Regions from separate parts of the Streptomyces sp. NPDC001315 genome, predicted to be linked through region 1. Evidence: riboswitches for the same ligand, from Rfam matches in the RefSeq annotation. Region 1 holds a riboswitch; each other region holds the start of a gene.
What was found. Region 1 has a riboswitch for cobalamin ahead of ACFY16_RS11925 (HoxN/HupN/NixA family nickel/cobalt transporter). Riboswitches for the same ligand answer to the same signal wherever they lie in the genome.

Region 2: it holds a riboswitch for cobalamin, as region 1 does, so the genes downstream of both, ACFY16_RS08860 (ribonucleoside-diphosphate reductase subunit alpha) here and ACFY16_RS11925 (HoxN/HupN/NixA family nickel/cobalt transporter) in region 1, are expected to answer to the same signal.
Region 3: it holds a riboswitch for cobalamin, as region 1 does, so the genes downstream of both, ACFY16_RS06630 (prenyltransferase/squalene oxidase repeat-containing protein) here and ACFY16_RS11925 (HoxN/HupN/NixA family nickel/cobalt transporter) in region 1, are expected to answer to the same signal.

Annotation. Positions count from the first base shown of each region.
Region 1 covers NZ_JBIAWZ010000003.1:326,940-329,194, forward strand. Annotated here, with positions in the region: gene ACFY16_RS11925 (HoxN/HupN/NixA family nickel/cobalt transporter) at 68-1,162, opposite strand; cobalamin riboswitch at 1,191-1,411, opposite strand; gene ACFY16_RS11930 (ArsR/SmtB family transcription factor) at 1,492-1,851, shown strand; gene ACFY16_RS11935 (glycoside hydrolase family 13 protein) at 2,006-2,255, shown strand, end outside.
Region 2 covers NZ_JBIAWZ010000002.1:373,901-376,155, reverse strand. Annotated here, with positions in the region: gene ACFY16_RS08860 (ribonucleoside-diphosphate reductase subunit alpha) at 1-1,227, opposite strand, end outside; cobalamin riboswitch at 1,351-1,489, opposite strand; gene mctP (monocarboxylate uptake permease MctP) at 1,816-2,255, opposite strand, start outside.
Region 3 covers NZ_JBIAWZ010000001.1:1,498,238-1,500,492, forward strand. Annotated here, with positions in the region: gene ACFY16_RS06620 (nuclear transport factor 2 family protein) at 49-498, shown strand; gene ACFY16_RS06625 (phosphotransferase) at 512-1,174, opposite strand; cobalamin riboswitch at 1,245-1,372, shown strand; gene ACFY16_RS06630 (prenyltransferase/squalene oxidase repeat-containing protein) at 1,487-2,255, shown strand, end outside.

The DNA of each region.
Region 1 (2,255 bases):
CAACGGGGGGCTGCCGGCCGTCTCAGGGCTCGGCCGAGATCTGTTCAGGGCCGCCCGGGGTGGCTGTTCAGGTGGTGTCGGCGGGCCGTACCGCCCACTTCTCCTCCACCTTCGCCAGCCGCCAGTACGCCACGGCCGCCGCCCATACGACGACGAACAGGCCGACGATGACGTAGCCGACGCTGTCCAGGTTCAGGTCGGCGATCCAGCCGGTGACGTCGTCGCGCAGGTCGAGCTTCTCGTGGAGGACGCCGACCAGTTCGATCGTGCCGATGAAGAAGGCGACGGCGATGGACAGGCCGGTGATGGTGAGGTTGTAGAACACCTTGCGGACGGGGTTCGAGAACGCCCACTGGTAGGCGAAGTTCATGAACGTGCCGTCCAGGGTGTCGAACAGGCTCATGCCCGCGGCGAAGAGGAGCGGCAGGCACAGGATCGCGTACCAGGGCAGGCCCGCCGCCGCGCCCGAGCCGGCCATCACCATCAGCGTGACCTCGGTGGCGGTGTCGAAGCCGAGGCCGAAGAGGAAGCCGAGGGGGTACATCTGGCCGGGGCGGGAGACGGACTTGGTGAGGCGGCCCAGGATGCGGTTCATGAAGCCGCGGGAGTCCAGGTGCTGTTCGAGTTCCTTCTCGTCGTAGGTTCCTGCCCGCATCGCCTTGAAGACCTTCAGGATGCCGAGCAGGGCGACCAGGTTGAGGGCGGCGATGAGATAGAGGAAGGTGCCGGAGATCGTCGTACCCATGAAGCCGAGGACCTGGTGGGTGCGCGAGTCCTCGTTCATCACCCGGCCGGCGAGTTGGGTGCCGCCCGCGATCAGCAGCGCGAGCAGCACCACCACGCTGGAGTGCCCCAGCGCGAACCAGAAGCCCACCGACACCGGCCGCTTGCCGTCGGCCATCAGCTTGCGGGTGGTGTTGTCGATCGCGGCGATGTGGTCGGCGTCGAAGGCGTGCCGCATGCCGAGGGTGTAGGCGGTGATGCCGAGGCCGACGCCGAAGGCCTTGCTGCCGACCTCGTAGTGCTCGGGTACGACGAGGAGAAACAGGATTCCGAAGGCGACGACGTGCAGGGCGGCGATCACCGCCATCAGCCCCGCTGTCTTCAGGGTGTCCTCGCGCCGCCACTTGAAGGACGTCGGGGCAGGGTCGGGCAGGGTCATCCGGTTCACGCTCCAGCACCTCGTGGATCACTTCGTGAGATGCCGTGGCCGGTCTCCTGGCTTGGGGGTACCTCCCGCTCGAGCGAAGTCGAGAGTGGGGGAGGGTCGTACGTTTCCGCCCCTGCCTTCCCGGTCGTACGACCAGTGGCCCGGCTGGTGCCGGACGGGACGGGAACTCCCCGATCACAGTGGCGAGGGCCGCTCCGGCATCACACCGGCTTCCCGAACACCACGGCCCGCCCACCGTAGGGGGGCGGGCGGTCTCCTGCATAGCTGCATACCTGCGCAGGTATTCAAGATCACACAGTGCTGCCTGCGAGGATGGCGTCATGCATCTCGTCCCGGCCGACCGCGCCGACCGCCGCACGATCGACGGCCACCGGGTGTGCGACGCGATCGCCGCCATCGGCGAACCCGGTCACGTCCGCACCTGGGCCGACCGCTTCTCCCTGCTCGCCGACCCCAAGCGCCTCGCCCTGCTGCTGGCCCTGCACCGCACCGGCCCCCTGGCCGTCTCCGACCTGGCGATCGCGACGGGCATGAACGACCCGGCCGTGTCGCAGGCGCTGCGGCTGCTGCGGGCGGCCGGGGTCGTGGAGGGGGAGAAGGAGGGGCGGGTCGTGCGGTACCGGGTGGTGGACGGGGACGTGGGGGCGCTGCTCAAGCACTGTTCCGCGGACGGGGGATGACGCACGGGCGCCCCGGAACCCGGGGGAGGCCGGGCGAGGGTGCCGGTCACGCCCACACGGGGAGTGGTCCCTTCCTGGCGATGTAAAACGTTCGCCTTCCGGGCAATGTGGACAGGCTTCTGGAGTTGCCCGACCACGTCCAAAGGGAGACCGCGTGCCCGATCTGCCCGACCTCTCCTCCCGGAACCCCGACTGGTGGCGCCAGGCCGTCGTCTACCAGGTCTATCCCCGCAGCTTCGCCGACGCCGACGGCGACGGCCTCGGCGACATCCGGGGCGTCACCGAGCGCCTGAGCCACCTCGCCGCCCTCGGTGCCGACGCCCTGTGGCTCAGCCCCTTCTACCCCTCCGAACTCGCCGACGGCGGCTACGACGTCGCCGACCACCGCGACGTAGACCCGCGCC
Region 2 (2,255 bases), on a different contig from region 1:
CTGGGCGAGGGTGCGCATCATGCGGCCGTACAGGTCCCGGGCGGCGATCGTCTTCTTCGCCAGCCCCGCCGCCTCCGCCCTGCGGTAGGCCGCGTCGAACTCGTCGCCCCACAGGTCGACCAGCTCGGGCACATCGGCGGGGGAGAAGAGAGACCACTGCGCGTCGGCGTTCACGCGGCGCATGAACTCGTCCGGGATCCAGTGCGCGAGGTTGAGGTTGTGCGTACGACGCGCGTCCTCACCCGTGTTGTCGCGCAGCTCCAGGAACTCCTCGATGTCGGAGTGCCAGGTCTCCAGGTAGACCGCGGCCGCGCCCTTGCGCCGGCCGCCCTGGTTCACCGCGGCGACCGAGGCGTCGAGGGTCTTCAGGAACGGGACGATGCCGTTGGAGTGCCCGTTCGTGCCGCGGATCAGCGAACCGCGGGAACGGATCCGGGAGTACGAAAGGCCGATGCCGCCGGCGTGCTTCGAGAGGCGGGCGACCTGGTGGTAGCGGTCGTAGATGGAGTCCAGCTCGTCCAGCGGGGAGTCGAGGAGGTAGCAGGACGACATCTGGGGGTGCCGCGTACCGGAGTTGAAGAGCGTGGGGGAGGAGGGGAGGTAGTCGAGGCGGCTCATGAGCCCGTAGAGCGCGGCGACTTCGTCCAGCGCGCGTGCGCCTGTTTCCGAACTGAGCGCAGTGTTCTCGGCCAGGCCGCTCGCGACACGCAGCATGAAGTACTGGGGCGTCTCGATCACGCGACGGGTGATCGGGTGCCGGAGCAGATAGCGGCTGTGCAGGGTGCGCAGGCCGAAATAGCCGAAGCGGTCGTCGGCGGCGACGTCGACGAGTGCGTCGAGACGGTCGGCGTGGATGCGCACGAACTCCGCCGTACGGTCGGCGATGAGCCCTTCCCGATGCCCGACGGCGACGGACTCGGTGAACGTCGTCACGCCCTGCGAGGCGGCCTCGGCGGCGATGCTGATGGTCAGCAGCCGGGCGGCCAGCCTCGAGTAGGCCGGGTCCTCGGAGATGAGCCCCGCGGCCGCCTCCGTGGCCAGCTCGCGCAGCTCCGTCTCGTCCGCCCGCGCGGACCGGCCGCGCAGTGCGGCGGCGGCGACCCGGCCGGGGTCGGCGTCGGGGAGGTCGGCGGTCAGCTCGGTCAGGGTCCGCAGCAGCGCGGTACCGGGACCGTCGGGCTCCATCGCCGGGGTGGCTGAAGCCGGATCGGCTGGCGCGATGGTCACGTGGGGCTCTCCCTCGCTCGGCACGGGGCCTTGCGGAGGGCAGCGGGCAGCACACGAACGCACGGGGGCGTCGCGTCCACCGGCCCATTCCACGAGGCCCGGACGTCAGGGCACCCGGACCGGATGGCCGGGCGCGCTGTCCACAGGTCCTCGGACTGACTCCTGTGCACAGATGTGCACAAGTACACCGTTGCGGGACAGTTCCGGATTCGCACCGGATTCCCCTGCGACGACAGCGAGCATGAGCATACATCTTGTGCCGGGCTGCGGTGTCACCCCCAGATGTTGTGTCTGGTCGGCTTCGGAGCGTGGCAGAGCGTCAAATCGTGGGTGAGGAGAGTGATGTCGGAGAGGTGCGGGACGGGGGTCCGGTCGCTTGTCCCGCCCCCGCCGCCGCTACCCGTAGGTTGACCCTCCGTGCCCGTGCATCAAACGCCGGACGGGCTGGACTTTCGCCGACCGGGCTTTTCAGTGCCGGTCCGCGTCATCCAGCCCGTCCGGCGTTTGAGGACGAGGCCGTTCAGGCCGAAGCGGGGGTCTGGGGGGCGGCAGCCCCCGGAGAGACCCGCGACGACACCCGAGGGGCGGCTAGTGCGCCGACCCCGCCGTGGCCGGCGGCAGTTCCACCTGTACCCCGGGGTCGCCCGCGTCGGCCGTGTAGTCCGCCGGGGACGTCTCGTCGACGCCCTCCGGGGCCTTCAGGGCCTTCAGGACGAAGGTGAGGACCACCGTGACGACCACGTTGAGCACGAAGGCGGTGAGGCCGATGTAGCCGATCTCGCCGATGCCCGGGATCTCCTTCGACGAGCCGCCGAAGTGCTTCTGCGTGGGCGAGGCGACACCGTACGCGGCGAGGGTGCCGTAGACCATGCCGACCGCCCAGCCCGCGAGCAGCGCCCAGCGGTGGAACCAGCGGGTGAACAGGCCGCCGACCAGCGCCGGGAAGGTCTGCAGGATCCAGATGCCGCCCAGCAGCTGGAAGTTGATCGCGACGGTCTTGTCCATGGTCAGGACGAAGACCAGAGCAC
Region 3 (2,255 bases), on a different contig from region 1:
GCCCTGCTGATACCAACAGGCATGGACAACACGCATCCCCCGGGCCCCATGGATCCCATGGCTCGGCTCCTCACCGAACGTGCCTGCGAGCGCCTCATCCTCGACTTCGTCCACCGCCTCGACCTCGGCGAACCGCCCTCCGTCGCCGAGCTGTTCACCGAGGACGGCACCTGGGCGTGGCCGGAGGGTGAGCGGCTGGTCGAGGGGCGGGACGCGCTCCGCGCGTACTTCGGCTCCCGCCCGGCCGACCGGCTCTCCCGACGCCTGATGTCCAACATCCGCGTCACGGTGACCTCGCCGGAGACGGCGACCGCCACGTCGTACTTCGCGACCTACCGCCTCGACGGCTACGCGGGCGGCACGGTGCCCGCCGGCCCGCCCGTCCAGGTCGGCCACTACGAGGACACCTTCGCCTTCTGCCGCACCGACGACCGATGGCTGCTCTCCTCCCGGGTCCTCTTCCTCCCGTTCGGCGGCCCGACACCACGAGCGTCGTAGGGCGAAACGATCCCTAGGACACCAGCGACCGGATCAAGTGCTCGGCCGGTCCCAGGAGTTCGACCTCCCGCCTGCTCATCGTCGGGTTGGCCGCACGGCGCCGCCGGGCCTCCAGGAGGCCGGTCTCCGTGAGGGCGGAGGGGTCGGCGAGCAGGGCGGTCAGCATCGCGCGCGCCGGTTGGGCGACAGGCTCGTCGCCGACGGCGACCTGGGCGAGGATCACCGCGGACATGCCCCAGTCGAGCCCCGGATCACCCTCCTCGGCGTTGGCCCAGTCGATCACCCGGGGGCCGTCGGGGGTGAGGATCACGTTGTCGGGGTGCAGGTCGAGGTGGAGCACGCGGGTGGAGGCGGAGCGGCGGCCCGGAATGGCGTGCAGGGCGCCCAGCAGCCCTGCCAGCACGCTCCCCGCCTCCTGCGGACCGAGCGAACCGGCCGCGTACGCCTGGAGCATCGTCGGCCCCGGCAGCCGCTCCATCACCAGGTCGGTCCGCGAGTCGCCCCCGAGCCGCACCCGAGGCACCGGGTAGCCATAGCCGCGTACGTACTCCATCACCGCCCCCTCGGCGGCCGCGTTCCCCCGGCCGTCCCGGTCGCGGCGCAGCACCCACGCCCCGTCGATCTCGTACACGTCGGCCGTGCGGCCGGAACCCAGCAGTCTCCCCGTCGGTGGCATGGCGCGAACCTACCCGTGCCTTCGCCGCCCCCCAACGCGGCTCCACAGCCGCCCCTCAGCGTGTTTCTACGGGCCGGTAGAGTGGCGGCGTCGTCATCACACCTGTACGGGGGGAAGCCGGTGCAATTCCGGCGCTGACCCGCAACCGTGAGCCACCGCAGCGTGGCGAGCCGGATCGCTCCGTACGGTTCGTGACCGGCTCACGCGCACCGGCCGTCCGCCGGTGTACGGCACCGTCGAGGTCTACGGAGCCGAGCCGCCCGGGGTGTCCCGTGCTGCCCGGCTCCCCGCAGGGAGAGGCATCCGCCGATCATGAACGTCCGCCGCAGTGCCGCGGTTCTGGCCGCCACCGCCGTGATCGGCGCCGCCGGGCCCGCCGTCGCCGCCGACCCGTCCCCGTCGCCCTCGGTGGCGATACCCACCGGGCTGTACGGCCGCACCGATCCCACGTACGACGGTGTCTGGCGGCAGTCCCTCGCCCTGCTCGCGCAGGACTCCGTGGGCGTGCGGCCGGCCTCGTCGGGCATCGCCTGGCTGATCGGGCAGCAGTGCGCGAACGGGGCGTTCGCCGCCTTCCGCGCCGACACCGCCAAGGCCTGCGACGCGGGGCTCATGGTCGACACCAACAGCACGGCCGCCGCCGTCCAGGCGCTCGCCGCGCTCGGCGGCCACGGCGCCGTCACCGAGAAGTCCGTCGCCTGGCTGAAGTCCGTGCAGAACGCGGACGGCGGCTGGGGCTACTCCCCGGGCGGCGCCAGCGACGCGAACTCCACCTCCGTCGTCATCGGCGCGCTCACGGCGACGGGCGAAAAGCCGCAGGACATACGCAAGGGCGGCAAGTCCCCGTACGACGCCCTGCTGAAGTTCGCGCTCCCCTGCGACAGCGACAGCGACCAGAGCGGCGCCTTCGCCTACCAGCCCGACAAGAAGGGCGACCTCACGGCCAACGCGGACGCGACCGCGGCAGCCGTCGTCGCCGCCCTCGGCAAGGGGCTCGCAGGCACCGCCCCGAAGGCGGCCGAAACCGACCTGACCTGCAAGGACGCCTCCGCCGATCCCGGGCAGGCCGCTCGCAACGGTG